One region of the Knoellia sp. 3-2P3 genome, then DNA from elsewhere that is predicted to be linked to it. Evidence: predicted binding sites of a transcription regulator. Region 1 holds the regulator's gene; the other holds the start of a gene.

Region 1 (7,516 bases):
TGGCCAGGACGCGCGGTGGCGTCTTCGCGGCCTCGACGAGGGCGTCGATGGTGGCCTGCACGGCGGGCACCCGCTGGAGGTCGGGGGTGGTGACGACGTGCACCTGGCGGCGGGAGGAGGGCCTGATCGGCAGGGTGACGACGTCGCTGTGGTGCGCGGTGCGCAGGATCAGGTCGGGGATGAGGGCCACGCCGAGCCCCTCGGCCACCAGGCCCATCACGGCCACGTAGTCCTCGGTCTCGAAGGCCACGTCGGGGGAGAAGCCCTCGGCGGAGCACATCTGGAGCAGGTGGCCGCGGCAGCGCGGGCACCCGGCGATCCAGTGCTCGGAGGAGAGGTCGGCCAGGTCCACGACGTCCTGTCCCGCGAGGGGGTGGTTCCTCGGAAGGGCGAGGCGCACGTCGTCGTCGAGCAGCTTCTGCGTCACGAAGAGGTCGAGGTCCTCCTCACCGCGGCCGAGGTCGGTGCCCTCGTAGGCGAAGGCGACCGCGAGGTCGCACTCGCCGGCACGCAGCGCGGCCAGCGACTCCGGCGGCTCGGCCTCGGTGAAGGTGACCTTGACCTCCGGGTACCGCTCCTTCACCAGGGCCAGCGCGCGAGGCACCAGCGTCGCCGAGGAGGACGGGAAGGCCATGAGGCGCACGCGCCCGGAGCGCAGTCCGGCGATCGCGGCGACCTCCTCCTCGGCGGCGTCGAGGGCGGCCAGCACCGTCACCGCGTGGCGGGCGAGCACCTGTCCCGCCTCCGTGAGCCGCACGCTGCGTCCGATCCGCTCGACCAGCACGGTGCCGGTGCGCTGCTCGAGCCGGCGCACCATCTGCGAGATCGCCGGCTGGGAGTACCCCAGCGCCAGGGCCGCACCGGTGAAGCTGCCCTCGTCGGCAATGGCCTTCATGACGCGGAGACCCGCTGCGTCGATCATGCATCCAGCATAACCGTCGGTTATCCAACGGTACCCATGTTGCCGCTGGGGATGATGTCCCGTGGTCGCGCATACTGGGTGCCATGCCTGCGCTCGCGACCGACCTCGACGCCTTCGTCGACCTCCTCGCCGGTGGAGACGTGCTGGTGCTCAGCGGCGCCGGCATCAGCACCGAGTCCGGCATCCCGGACTACCGTGGGCCCGACGGCAACCGGCGGGTCCAGCCCATGCAGTACGCCGAGTTCGTCGGCTCGCCGGAGGCCCGCAGGCGTTACTGGGCCCGCAGCTACGTCGGCTGGCAGCGCTTCTCGTCGGCGGCCCCCAACGACGGGCACCGGTCCGTGGCGGCACTTCAGGCGGCTGGGCTCGTGGGGCCGGTCATCACCCAGAACGTCGACGGACTGCACCAGGCGGCCGGTGCCGTCGAGGTCACCGAGCTGCACGGCGCGCTGGCGAAGGTGGTGTGCCTGACGTGCGGTGACCGCACCAGCCGCTGGGACCTCGACGAGCGGATGCGCCAGGCGAACCCCGGCTACGAGGTCACCAGCAACGAGATCCGGCCCGACGGCGACATCGTCCTCAACGCCCTCGACGTCGAGGACTTCGTCGTGCCACTCTGCCTGGTCTGCGGGCGCGACACGCTCAAGCCCGACGTGGTGTTCTTCGGGGAGTCCGTGCCGAAACCGTTGGTGGAGAGGTGTTTTCAACTCACCGAGAGGGCGCGCGCCCTCCTGGTGCTCGGCTCGTCCCTGAAGGTGATGTCCGGCTACCGGTTCGTGCGGCGGGCAGCCGCGCACGGCATACCGGTCGGGATCATCACGCACGGACCCACCAGAGGTGACGCCGAGGCCACGCACCACCTCGACGCACCCCTCGGCGCCACCCTCGCCGAGCTCGTCAGCCGGCTGGCCGCCTAGCCACCAGCACCACGTCGATCGCGTCACCGGCGTCGGTGGGGCGGAGCACCTCTTCGCAGCGCTGGACCTCGAGTCCGTCCGAGGCGGCGCGCAGCTGGTCGGTCGTGTGCAGGATGCTCGGGTCCTGTGGACCTTCGACACCCTCGGTGAGGTTGCGCAGGGAGTGCCCCACGACGACCAGTGCCCCGCCGGGGGCGAGCCACTGCCCGAGGCGCGAGAAGACGTCCTGGGGGATGTGCAGGTAGGCCACGAGCACGAGGTCGAAGAGGGTGCCCGGCGCAGGCTGCCACTCGGTGACGTCGGCCACCACCCACTCGACGTCCAGTGACCGGCGGGCGGCCTCCTGCCTCCCACGGTCGATGCCGACCGCGGAGAAGTCCACCGCCGTGACCTGCCAGCCGCGCTCGGCGAGCCAGAGGGCGTGCCTGCCCTCGCCGGCACCGAGGTCGAGCGCCCGCCCCGGCGGCCAGCCGGCGACCACGGCCTCCACCTCGCGGTTCGGCCCGGCGCTCCAGACCCGCTCGGCCGCGGCATACCGCTCGTCCCACGTCTGCGGCCCCCGGCCGCCCTGCGACTCCATGGACCTAGCATCGCCCCTGTGACGCAGATCCGCCCCGCCCGCGAGGACGACCTGGCCACCGTGGCCGCCATCTACAACGCCGAGGTCGAGGGCGGGGTGGGCACGTTCGACACCCTTCCGAGGGGCCCCGACCACTTCGCCCACCGCCTGGCACCGGAGGTCCCCGGCGACGTCTTCCTCGTCGTCGAGGACGGCGCCGACGTGGTGGGCTTTGCGTACTCCGGCCCCTTCCGGTCCCGCCCCGCGTATGCCGGGACGCGCGAGACCTCCGTCTACCTCGCCTCGGCTGCCCGCGGGCGCGGACTCGGCAGGGCGCTCTACGCCGAGCTGCTCGAGCGCCTCGACGCGGCAGGCGTGCACACCGTCCTGGCCGTGGTGGCGCTGCCCAACGAGGCCAGCGAGGCGCTGCATCGCAGGCTGGGGTTCGAGCGGGTCGGCGTGCTCCGGGAGGTCGGCCACAAGCTCGGCCGCTACGTCGACACCGCCTGGTGGCAGCGACTTCCCTGAGCCTGGCGGACCCGGGTCGCGTCCGAGGTCTGTCTCCGGCGGCGGCCGCGTCCTACCATCTTCAGGTCAGGCCGTCAGTGGGACCGGCGAGCAGGTGACGATGGGGTGGTGTCATGGCACGCGTCCGAACTGGACCGTTCGAGAACGACGACGCACTCGACTTCCTGGACGACCTCGAGGAGACCGAGCCCGAGGGGCGGCCGGCCAAGGTGCGGGGCGCCCTGCGCCGCGTCGTCGCGACGGAGGACTACATCGACGCGCCCGTGATGGCGGAGGCCGTCGCCGCGGCCGCGGTGGTGGCCGGCAGCGAGGACCCCGACTCGGTCGTGGGGGAGCGCTACCTGCCGCCCTGGCTCGACAGCGACCCCCTCGAGGTCGACGAGGAGCTCGAGGAGCTCGCGGCACAGGCCCTCCACCGGGCGCTGCGGCCCGACGAGAACGAGTGGTGGGAGCTGTGGGAGGAGGCCGAGGCCACTGACGACGTCACTGAGGTGGTGAGCCGCTACCTCGACGTCTTCGGCGACTGACGTCGACCGTGAACGTCGGTCGCCGACCGACGGCGACCGACGACGTCAGACGCGCCGCAGGACGGCCGTCACCTTGCCGAGCACCGTGGCGTGGTCGCCGTCGATCGGCTCGAAGGCCGGGTTGTGCGGCAGCAGCCACACCTTCCCGTCCTTGCGCTTGAACGTCTTGACGGTGGCCTCGTTGTCGAGCATGGCGGCCACGATGTCGCCGTTGTCGGCGGTCGGCTGCTGGCGCACGACCACCCAGTCGCCGTCGCAGATGGCCGCGTCCACCATGGAGTCGCCCACCACCTTGAGCAGGAAGAGCTGCCCCTCGCCGACGATCTGCTTCGGCAGGGGGAAGACGTCCTCGACGGACTCCTCCGCCGTGATCGGCACACCGGCCGCGATCTGGCCGAGCACGGGCACGTAGGACGCCTCGGGCCGCTGGTCGTTGATGCCGGTCTCGTCGTAGGTCGCGTCGGCGTCGTCGGGGGCTGCCCCGCCCCGGTAGCCCCGCATGTCGGCCGGCGCGTCGGGGGAGACGACCTCGATGGCCCGCGGGCGGTTGGGGTCGCGGCGCAGGAAGCCCTTGCGCTCCAGGGAGGCCAGCTGGTGCGCCACGGAGCTCGGGCTGGTGAGCCCCACCGCCTCCCCGATCTCGCGCAGGCTGGGCGGGTAGCCGCGGCGGTCCACGGAGTTGCGGATGACCTCGAGCACCCGGCGCTGGCGCACGGTGAGGCCGTCGCCGCGCTCGCGCTCGGGCAGCTCCTTGACGTTGTCGTCGGACATGCCGCTCCTCGTTTCTGCAGGTCAGGTGCCGTGTACCGGGCTGTCAGCCGGTCGGCGGGGGTGGGCTGTCGGTGGCCTCTGATGTGCTTCGAGGCATGGGCACAGCGTATGGAGTTCGAACACAGTTGCCAAACATGTGTTCGACGCGTGTCTTGAACCGTTCGAACATGCGTGCTAGAAATCGTACAAGCGTTCGATCGAACACCCGTTCGGAGAACAGGGCCCCGCAGGCGCGGGGTCGGGAGAGGGGAATGACCATGAGTGCAGCAGTCGCCTGGGACCTGGGGGCCACACCGACCCGCGTGCCGACCCGTCCTGCCCGTCCGCGCCTGGTCCTCGTCCCAACCGGCGACGCGGTCCCGACTCCGGTCGCCGGGGGGCTTCGCCTGACCCGGGCCGGCCGGCTGGTCATCACCCTCATGGTCGCGGCCGTCCTGATCGCCGTCACCGCGCTGGTGCTGGCCGGCTCCGCCGGTGGCGCGTCGGCGCCCGTCGCCGACCACGCCGTCACCGTCGTCGAGGGCCAGACCCTCTCGGAGGTCGCCGCGCGCGAGCTGCCCGCCCTCCCGGTCGCCGAGGCGGTCGCGCAGCTGCAGCTGGCGAACAACCTGCCGAGCACGCAGGTGCACGCCGGCCAGGTCCTCGTCGTCCCCGCCCTGGGGTAGCCCGGTTCAGGACAGGCGTCGGCTCAGAGCAGGCCCTTGTCGGCGATGTGTGACCACTTGACGGGGTCGGTCGTGCCGGCCTTGTCGATCGCGAGCTGGTCGACGGAGGTGGTCGGCTTCTGGCCGCCGACCTGGGTCCACGTCGTCACCCGCAGCGCCCTGCCGCCGCTCATGACGTAGACGTAGCCGGTCTTGGTGCCGCGCAGGTAGGAGTTGTCGACCGGCTTGTGTGCCAGGTGGTTCCACCGCCCACCCGACCCCGCCCGGTCGATCGCCGCGATGTCGATGCCGACGGTGGGCTGGACCGTGGCGCTGCCGATGTTGGCCCAGGCGTGCACGTAGACGGGCGCGCCGCCGGCGATGCGGTAGACCTCCTGGCGCTGCAGGCCGCGGACCAGCGTGCCGTCGGCGGGTCGGGCGCGCAGGTGGTTCCACCGGCCCCCCGAGCCCGCCTGGTCGATGGCTGCGTCGTCCACCGTCGTGGTCGGCTGGGTGCCGCCGAAGGGCGCCCACGTGTAGACGTGCACCGGTGCACCGCCGGCGACGCGGTAGACCAGCCGGCTGCGCGCCCCGCGGATGAAGGTGCCCTCGCTGGGCAGCGTCGGCAGGGACGCCAGGGAGGTGCTGCTGAGCAGGTGGGTGGGCTGCATGCCGCCGAAGCCGGTCCACGTCGAGACGAAGACGGGGGCCTTGCCCACCAGGCGGTAGACCTCGTTGGTCTCCCGCACCCGCACGAACGTGCCGGGCTTGGGCGGCTGGTACGCCGTGTCCTTGAAGTGGATGAAGTTGCTCGGCCAGTTGCGGTCGCCCTTGGGGATGCGCCAGCGGTAGGACCCGCCGCTCCACGACGAGTCCGAGATGGTGATGTAGGAGGAGGTGACCTCCTCGACGTACCCGACGTGACCGTAGGACGGGGCGTAGACGCTGCCGTAGCTCCACTGGGCGATCGCGCCCGTCCGAGGTGTCGTGTCCACCCGGAAGCCGCGGTTCCTGGCGTTGACCGCCCAGCTGCCGGCGTTGCCGAGCCCGCTCTGCTGCGCCACGCCGTTGCGCGCGAGGCGGTAGGCCACGTAGTTCGTGCAGTTGTTGCCGGTGCTGCTGACCGGGTAGCCCCAGACCGACTTCCCGGTGTAGCCGGAGAAGGAGACGCACCCGATCGAGGAGGTCTTGCACTCGTAGACGATCGTGCCGGCGCCGGCGGCGGTGCTCGTGGCGCCGAGCGCTGCGGTGCCGAGCAGGAGGGCAGCGGCAAGGCGCGAGGACAGGCGGAGCAGGCGTGTGCGCATGACTTCCCGGGGGTAGGGGACGGTCTCGGCATACGGTGAGAAAGCACCACGCCACGACCAGGGCCTGGAACAGAGTGCCTGATCCCGGCACGCCTGTACGACAAATGGGTGAATATCACCCCTGTAGTTCCCCCTCCTTTCGAAAGGTCGGGGGGCGCACCCGGCCGGCACGGCCGAGCCACAGCACCACCATCGGCCCGGATCTCGCTCGGATCGCGGGCTCTGACGGGCGGGGCTAGGGTGCGAGCAAAGGAGGCGGGTGATGGACGCGAAGAAGACCTTCCTGTCGTGGCCGGTGCTGCGGCAGTTCCGCAGTGGGGACTTCCTGGGCCGCGGTCCGGCGGTCACCTCGGAACGCACGCGAACCCTCGAGCCGCGGACGAAGACCGCCGACCGGGTCGTGCAGAGCGTGTGCCCGTACTGCGCCGTCGGCTGCGGCCAGCGCGTCTTCGTCAAGGACGAGAAGGTCGTCCAGATCGAGGGCGACCCCGACTCGCCCGTCTCGCGAGGACGCCTGTGCCCCAAGGGCTCTGCGAGTGAGCAGCTCGTCAACAGCCCCGGCCGCCAGACGAAGGTGCTCTACCGGCGCCCCTACGGCACGCAGTGGGAGCCGCTGGACCGCGAGACGGCCATCGACATGATCGCCGACCGGTTCGTGCAGAGCCGGCGCAACGGGTGGCAGGACCTCGACGACCAGGGCCGGCGGCTCCGGCGCACCATGGCGATCGCGGCCCTCGGAGGGGCGACCCTCGACAACGAGGAGAACTACCTCATCAAGAAGCTGTTCACCGCCGCGGGGGCGATCCAGATCGAGAACCAGGCGCGTATTTGACACTCCGCCACGGTTCCCAGTTTGGGATCCTCGTTCGGGCGCGGTGGCGCGACCCAGTATGAGCAGGACCTGGCCAACGCCGACTGCATCGTCATCCAGGGCTCCAACATGGCCGAGTGCCACCCGGTGGGCTACCAGTGGGTGACCGAGGCACGGCTCAAGGGCGCCAAGGTCATCCACATCGACCCCCGCTTCACGCGCACGTCGGCGACGGCTGACAAGCACATCCCGATCCGCGCGGGAAGCGACGTGGTGTTCCTCGGGGCGCTGATCAACCACATCCTCAGCAACGACCTGTACTTCAAGGAGTACGTCGTCGCCTACACCAACGCCGCGACGATCATCAACGAGGACTTCCAGGACACCGAGGACCTCGACGGCCTGTTCTCCGGGTACGACGCCGACAAGGGCTCCTACGACCTGACCACCTGGGCCTACGCCACCGAGAGTGACGAGGACGGGAAGATCGAGGCCCCCGGCACCGAGCAGGGCGAGGCCAAGGAGGCGAC
Region 2 (7,516 bases), 300 kb from region 1:
CGCAACATCCTCGCGCTGCGCGGTGACCCGCCCGGCAACGTGCGGGGGCCGTGGGTGCCGCACCCCGGGGGGCTCGACCACGCCGAGGACCTCGTCGCCCTGGTGCGCGGGCTCGGCGACTTCACCGTCGGCGTCGCCGCGTTCCCCGACGTGCACCCGGAGTCGCCCGACTTCGCCCACGACGTCGAGGTGCTGGTGCGCAAGCGTGCTGCCGGGGCCTCCTTCGCGGTGACCCAGATGGTCTTCGACGCCGACTCATACCTGCGGCTGCGCGACGCGGTCGCCGCCCGCTGCGACCTGCCGATCACGCCGGGCCTGATGCCGGTGACGAGCTTCAAGCAGATCGCGCGCATGTCCGAGCTGATGGGCACCCCGCTGCCGCCCGCCGTCGTCGCACGGCTCGAGGCAGTGGCAGACGACCCGGCGGCGATCCGCGAGGTCGGCGTGCAGATCGCCACCGAGCTCGCGGAGCGGATGTTGGCCGAGGGGGCGCCCGGCCTGCACTTCATCACCATGAACCGGTCCACCGCCACCCTCGAGGTCCACGGCAACCTCAGCCTCCCCGTGGCCGGCGTCGAGACCACCGGCTGACGTCGCCGATGGCGCCCGCGCGCTGGAGGCGCGCACGCGGCATACGGCTCAGGGCACGGGCTGGAGCTGCTCCACGAGCGGGACCACGTCGGCGATCGACTCGAGCACCCGGGTCGGCTGGTAGGGGAAGCGGTGCACCTGGTCGGGCCGGGTCGAACCGGTGAGCACCAGCACGGTGCGCAGGCCGGCCTCGAGGCCGCTGATGATGTCGGTGTCCATGCGGTCGCCGATCATCACGGTCGACTCGGAGTGGGCGTCGAGGCGGTTGAGGGCGCTGCGCATCATCAGCGGGTTCGGCTTGCCGATGAAGTAGGGCTGCGACCCGGTGGCCGTGGTGATGAGTGCGGCGACCGACCCGGTGGCCGGCAGGGTGCCCGCCGGTGACGGCCCCGAGGGATCGGGGTTGGTGGCGATGAACCGCGCGCCGTTCTCGATGAGCCTGATGGCCTTGGTGATCGCCTCGAACGAGTAGGTGCGCGTCTCGCCGAGCACCACGTAGTCGGGGTCGCGCTCGGTCATCGTGTAGCCGATGTCGTGCAGCGCGGTCGTCAGGCCCGCCTCGCCTACGACGTAGGCCGAGCCCCCCGGGCGCTGGTCGTCGAGGAACTGGGCGGTGGCGAGCGCGGAGGTCCAGATCGACTCCTCGGGCACGTCGATCCCGCCGGCGCGCAGCCGGGCCCGCAGGTCGCGCGGGGTGAAGATGGAGTTGTTGGTCAGCACCAGGAAGCGGCGCCCTGAGGAGACCAGCGCCGCGATGAAGTCGCTCGCGCCGGGGATGGCCCGCTCCTCGTGGACGAGCACGCCGTCCATGTCCGTGAGCCAGCACTCGACCGGTCGGGGCGTCGTCATGCGCCCCATTCTGCCGCGCGGGCTAGTCACTGTGGTGGATGGTGCCGCGTGGCGGGACAGGCGCACGCTGGAAGACGTCGAAGGAGGTGCTCACCTATGTCCCTCACCACGAGCACGATCGCGACGATGCTCCCTGTCACGGACACCGATCGCGCAAAGGAGTTCTACGCAGACCGGCTCGGCCTGCCCTTCGAGGGGGCGAACAGCATGGGGGAGCTGCGGTTCGGCCTCGCCCACGGCGACTCGCTCGTGCTGCTTCCCCGTGAGGCCGGAAGCCAGTCGAAGAGCACAGCCGTGAGCTGGGAGGTCGGCGACGTCGAGAAGGAGATGGCCGAGCTGGAGGCCAGAGGCGTGACCTTCGAGGACTACGACCTGCCGGGCCTGAAGACGGTCAACCACATCGCCGAGATGGACGGCGACAAGGCTGCCTGGTTCCTCGACCCGGACGGCAACGTCCTCTGCATCCACCAGGGGTTCTGACCCGCCTGAGAGCTGCCCTCGGTATGCCGTGTGGCCGGGACGTCGTGTCCCGGCCACACGCATCCGCGCGCGAGGCGCGGTCAGAGCCTCCCGATCACCACGCGTGATCACTACGCTCTGGCCATGGCAGAGGGCATCGCAGCACCCCAGGAGTCCCCGCTGGGGCACCCCGCGGTCCAGCGGGTGCTCGCCGCACTGGCGGTCCACGGCGTCCACCCCGAGGTGGTCGCCCTGCCCGATGCCGTCCGCACGGCCGCCGCAGCCGCCTCGGCTCTCGGCATCACCCCGGCCGAGATCGCGAACTCCCTGGTGTTCCGTGCCCACGACGCCGACGGCTCCATCACCCCGCTGCTCGTGCTCACGTCCGGCGCCCACCGCGTCGATCTCGCGAAGGTGGCGGACCTCACGGGCATCGCGCACATCGACCGGGCGGACGCCGACTTCGTCCGCAACGCCACGGGTTTCGCGATCGGCGGCGTGGCGCCGGTCGGCCACACCAGCCCGGTGCGCACCGTGGTCGACGTCTCGCTGAGCCGCTATCCCTACGTGTGGGCAGCGGTCGGCCACAGCCACACCGTCTTCCGCACCACCTATGAGGAGCTGCTGCGGGTCACCGGCGGCCACGCCATCGAGGTCGCCTGACCTGTGACCGCGCTCGGGGCAAGCCGGTGCGCCTCTGGTCGTCAGGCGGCGACTGGCTCGGCGCCGGATTCCCTGCCGGGAGGTAGTCCCGGCGTTCCCCTTGACGGGCTGTCCGAGGGCAGGTGTACATTCGTTCTATTCGAACACCTGTTCGAACATGCCGGATCCGGCGTGCGCCCCCCGCGGCAGTGGTGTCCTCTCCCGGACTCCCATCGTCCGCCTCGGGTCTGACACCGGGCCGGTGCGGCTCTGGCCCTGCGACAGGCGCCTCGACCCCGCCCTCGCAGGGCCAGGGCCCCACATCCCATGAACCCTGGAAGGAGTCTGCCGTGGTGCGCCGATACGAAGAGCCCATCGAGGTCCGGGCCACGACCGAGCAGGCCGTTCCGGGTGGTGCCACCGGATCCGGGGCGGTTCCCGACGCCTTCGTCTGGCGTGGGCGGCTCTACGTCGTCCGCCAGGTGCTCGACCACTGGAAGGAGCGCCGTCCGTGGTGGCGCGACGCGCTCGACGAGCGACGCGTCCCCGCTGCAGTCGCGACGGTCGGCTCCGGCCCGGACGCCGGCACCTCCGGCACCCACGTCGGCGGCGACGTCCTCGGGGACGCCCGGGAGCGGCAGGTGTGGCGCGTCGAGGCGAGCGCGGGCCGGATGGCCGGCACCGGGGTCTACGACCTCGGCATCGACCCGGGGGCCGGTGCCTGCTCGCAGCAGTGGCGCCTCCTGCGGGTCGCGGACTGAGAGGGCGGTGACCACGATGAGCCTGTCCGCACGGTCCCCGTCACCGGCCACGCCCCCGCCCCGGGCCACGGCCGCCACCACGCTCGAGCTGGTCGAGCGCGCCCGGGCCGACCTGCTGCAGGCCTGCCACACCCGTGACGTCACCGAGCGCTACCGCCAGTCCCGGCTGGGGGCCATGCGGGCCGCGGCGGCGCTGGTGTCAGCCCGGGCCCGGGGGTCCCGTCCGGGCGGCCCGCAGAGCCTCTGGGAACTGGTGCCCGCGGCAGCGCCTGAGCTGACCGAGTGGGCCGAGTTCTTCGCGGTCGCCACCGCACGACCCGAGCGGCTCGAGCGTCCTGCGCGGCTCGCGGTCAGCGCCCGGGAGGCCGACGACCTGCTCCGGCAGGCCGAGACCTTCATCGGGCTGGTCTGCCGCAACCTCGGCCTGCCCGTGAGCCCGGTGCACCACGACGTGCTCGTCCCGACGGCGTGGGCGTGAACGGTGACTTCGCCCACCTGCACGTCGCCTCAGGGTTCTCGATGCGCTACGGCACATCCACCCCGGCGGCGCTGGTGGAGCGCGCAGCCCAGCACGGCCAGCCCGTTCTGGGCCTGACCGACCGCGACGGCCTCTACGGAGCGGTCCGGTTCGTCCAGGCAGCCACGGCCGCCGGCATCGCGCCGGTCCTCGGTGTCGACCTCGCCGTCGAGCCCGAGCCGCAGCCCCTCGGCGACGGCACGGCACGCGCCGGTGAGCAGGTGAAGCAGCGCACCCCGGTGCGTGGCGGCGCCGTCCGTGACCCGCGCCACCCGCGGGTCACGGTGCTCGCCCGAGGACGCGGCGCTGGGGTGCCCGCCGGCGTGGGTTGGGCCTCCCTGTGCCGGCTGGTCACGGACACCCACCTGCGCGGCGAGCGCGGCCAGCCGGTCACGACCCCGGGCACCATCGCCGCGCGCAGCGTGACCGTGGCGCACGGAGACGAGCCCAGCCCGCTGGTGGTGCTGCTCGGGCCGGACTCCGACGTCGGTCGGGCGCTGCTCGCCCGGCGCCCCGACCGGGCCCGGGCCCTGCTGGCTGCCTGGCAGCGGCTCCTGCCGGCCGACGCGCTGGCGATCGAGGTGGTCTGCCACGGCGGCCCCGAGGGCACGCCCGCCTCGCGCGGGCACGCCGCCCGCCTGCTGGGGCTGGCCGACGAGAGCGGCGTGCCCGCGGTGCTGACCGCGGCGGTCCGGCACGTCGACCCGGGGGAGAGCGCCGTCGTCGACGTGCTCGACGCGGCCCGGCGGCTCGTCCTCCTCGAGACCCGCCACCTCGACCGCGTCACCGACGCCGCCCACCTGGCCAGCACCCCGGCCATGCACGCCGTCGCCCGGCAGGTGACCTCCGGCGACACCGCCCGGGCCCACGCGCTCGTCGCACGCACCCTGGCGGTCGCGCTGGAGTGCGCCCAGGACGCCCGCCGCGACCTCGGCATCGGCGCCGTCCACCTGCCCGAGCCGTCCGCCCTGGCCATCGAGCTGGGCACCCACCCCCAGTCGGTGCTCGAGGAGCGCTGCCGAGCCGCCGTGTCCACCCGCTACCCGGACGTGGGGGAGCGCGACCGGCACGCCATCGAGAGCCGGTTGACCGACGAGCTGAAGGTGGTCGCCGAGCTCGGCTACCCCACCTACTTCCTCACCGTCGCCTCCGTGGTCGACCTCATCAAGGAGATGGGTGTGCGGGTGGCGGCGCGCGGCTCGGGCGCCGGGTCGCTGGTCAACTACCTGCTCGGCATCAGCGGGGTCGACCCCATCCGCTACGACCTGCTGATGGAGCGGTTCTGCTCTCCGCTGCGGGCGGAGCTGCCCGACATCGACATCGACGTCGAGTCGGCCCGGCGCACCGAGGTCTACGAGCGCATCCTCGAGCGGTTCGGCGGCGACCGGGTCACCTGCGTGTCGATGATGGACACCTACAAGGTGCGCCACGCGGTGCGCGACGTCGGTGCGGCCCTCGGCCTGCCGCCGCAGGAGGTCGACGAGATCGCCAAGGCCTTCCCGCACATCCGCGCCCGTGACGCCCGCAGCGCCATCGCCGAGCTGCCCGAGCTGCGCAGCCGGGGGCTGGCCAGCCCGCGGCTGCGCCTGCTCTTCGACCTCGTCGAGCGGCTCGACGGCCTGCCCCGCCACATCGCGCTGCACCCGTGCGGTGTGGTGCTGTCCAACAGCGGCCTGCTCGACCGCACCCCCGTCGAGGCCAGCTGGCTGGGCTTTCCCATGAGCCAGTTCGACAAGGACGACGTCGAGACCCTCGGCCTGCTCAAGCTCGACGTCCTCGGCATCCGGATGCAGTCGGCGATGGCCCACGCCGTGCAGGAGGTGGCCCGGGTCGACGGGGTCGAGGTCGACCTCGACGACCAGGCCCAGGTGCCCCTCGACGACGAGGCGACCTTCCGCCTGGTCCGCACCGCCCACACCCTCGGCTGCTTCCAGATCGAGAGCCCCGGCCAGCGCGAGCTCATCGGCAAGTTCGGCCCGGAGCGCTTCGAGGACCTCGTCATCGACATCTCGCTGTTCCGGCCCGGCCCGGTCAAGTCCGACATGATCACGCCGTTCCTCGAGGCCCGGCACGGGTGGAAGCCCGTCGAGTACCTCCACCCCACGCTGGTGCCCGCGCTGGAGGAGACCGCCGGCGTCGTCGTCTTCCACGAGCAGGTGCTCAAGATCGTCGCCGAGACGACCGGCGTCACGCTGGCCCAGGCCGACGAGGTGCGCCGTGCCATGGGCAGCCCGAAGGGCCAGGAGGAGGTCGAGGCCTGGTGGCGGCCCGCAGCGAGGGCCCGCGGCTACGCCCCGGCCGACGCCGACCGCATCTGGGAGGTGCTGAAGTCGTTCGCCTCGTTCGGGTTCTGCAAGGCCCACGCCGCGGCCTTCGCGCTGCCGACCTACCACTCGGCGTGGCTGAAGACCCACCACCCGGCCGCCTTCCTCGCCGGGGTGCTCACCCATGACCCGGGGATGTACCCCAAGCGCCTCATCCTCGACGACGCCCGCAGCCTCGGCATCGCGGTGCTCGGCCTCGACGTCAACGCCTCGGCGGGGGAGTACCGCGTGGAGAAGGTCGACCCCTGGGACGAGCCACCGCCGCGGATCCTGGACCAGCACCACTCCCGCGAGGCACCGGCCCACCCCGACCTGCCGGACGGGCGGGCCTACGGCATCCGGCTGTCGCTGTCCGACGTCAAGGGCATCAGTGAGGCAGAGGTCGCGCGCATCGTCGCCGGCCAGCCCTACTTCAGCCTCGCCGACTTCTGGAACCGCGCCCGGGTCTCCCGCCCGGTCGCCGAGCGGCTGGTGCTCGCCGGCGGGTTCGACTCCCTCTACGGCATGGCCTCCAGCACCGGCGGCCTCGGCCGCCGCGGCCGGGTGACCCGGCGCGACCTGCTGCTGCACGTCTCCGAGCTCGACCGGTGGTCCCGCTCGGTCGCGAGCTCGAGCCGCCGGGTGAGCCCGCGGAGCGGACGAAAGAGCGGGGCGACGTATGCCGGCGGGCCGGGTCAGGACGGCATACCGAGCCTTGAGGTGGGTGGCGCCGACGTGCGCGGTCGCGCGGCGGCGCAGTCCCAGGCGGCACTGCCGGTCGTGGCTGCCGCGGAGCAGCCCACCCAGCTCGCCCTCGACCTCGGCGACAGCCCCGAGCTGACTGCCGGCACCGGCCTGCCCGAGATGACCGGCCCCGAGCGGGTCCGGGCCGAGCTCGACATCCTCGGCCTCGATGCCAGCGCCCACATCGTCGGGTTCTACGAGCCGATGCTCCGTGCGCTCGGCGTCACCCGCAGCCGCGACCTGCTGGGAGCCCGCAGCCGCTCCACGGTGTGGGTCGCCGGGGTCAAGGTAGCCACCCAGACGCCTCCGGTGCGCTCCGGGCGCCGCGTGGTCTTCCTGACCCTCGACGACTCCACCGGGCCGGTCGACGCCACCTTCTTCGAGGACGTCCAGGGCCCCTACGCCGAGGTGGTGTTCCACTCGTGGATGCTGCTGGTCCGCGGCGTGGTGCGCCGCACCGGCGACCGGGGGGTGTCCATCCGCGCGACCGGCGCCTGGGAGCTGTCCCGGCTCTGGGACGCCTGGGCCGTCGGTGGGCTCGATGCCGTCCTGACGGCCATCGACGACGACGAGGCGACCGCCCGGGCGCAGTTCCAGGCACACGAGGCCGCAGCGGCCGGGCAGGACGGCAGCGAGGGGCAGCAGGGACG

The links. Region 1 encodes LexA, which represses DNA repair genes until DNA is damaged. Its sites were predicted from a motif close to TCGAACANNTGTTCGA; they were not measured.
Region 2: the regulator LexA is predicted to act here: its motif matches at 2,702-2,717, upstream of P0Y31_RS08345 (DUF6504 family protein).

Annotation. Positions count from the first base shown of each region.
Region 1 is NZ_JARGZE010000002.1:911,956-919,471, reverse strand. It holds gene P0Y31_RS09750 (LysR family transcriptional regulator) at 1-922, opposite strand, end outside; gene P0Y31_RS09745 (NAD-dependent protein deacetylase) at 1,006-1,839, shown strand; gene P0Y31_RS09740 (class I SAM-dependent methyltransferase) at 1,820-2,419, opposite strand; gene P0Y31_RS09735 (GNAT family N-acetyltransferase) at 2,438-2,926, shown strand; gene P0Y31_RS09730 (DUF4259 domain-containing protein) at 3,040-3,453, shown strand; gene lexA (transcriptional repressor LexA) at 3,499-4,224, opposite strand; gene P0Y31_RS09720 (LysM peptidoglycan-binding domain-containing protein) at 4,482-4,889, shown strand; gene P0Y31_RS09715 (CHAP domain-containing protein) at 4,913-6,175, opposite strand; gene fdh (formate dehydrogenase) at 6,438-7,516, shown strand, end outside.
Region 2 is NZ_JARGZE010000002.1:607,026-614,541, reverse strand. It holds gene metF (methylenetetrahydrofolate reductase [NAD(P)H]) at 1-591, shown strand, start outside; gene P0Y31_RS08360 (HAD-IIA family hydrolase) at 640-1,440, opposite strand; gene P0Y31_RS08355 (VOC family protein) at 1,537-1,920, shown strand; gene P0Y31_RS08350 (YbaK/EbsC family protein) at 2,044-2,562, shown strand; gene P0Y31_RS08345 (DUF6504 family protein) at 2,892-3,302, shown strand; gene P0Y31_RS08340 (SAV_6107 family HEPN domain-containing protein) at 3,319-3,780, shown strand; gene dnaE (DNA polymerase III subunit alpha) at 3,777-7,516, shown strand, end outside.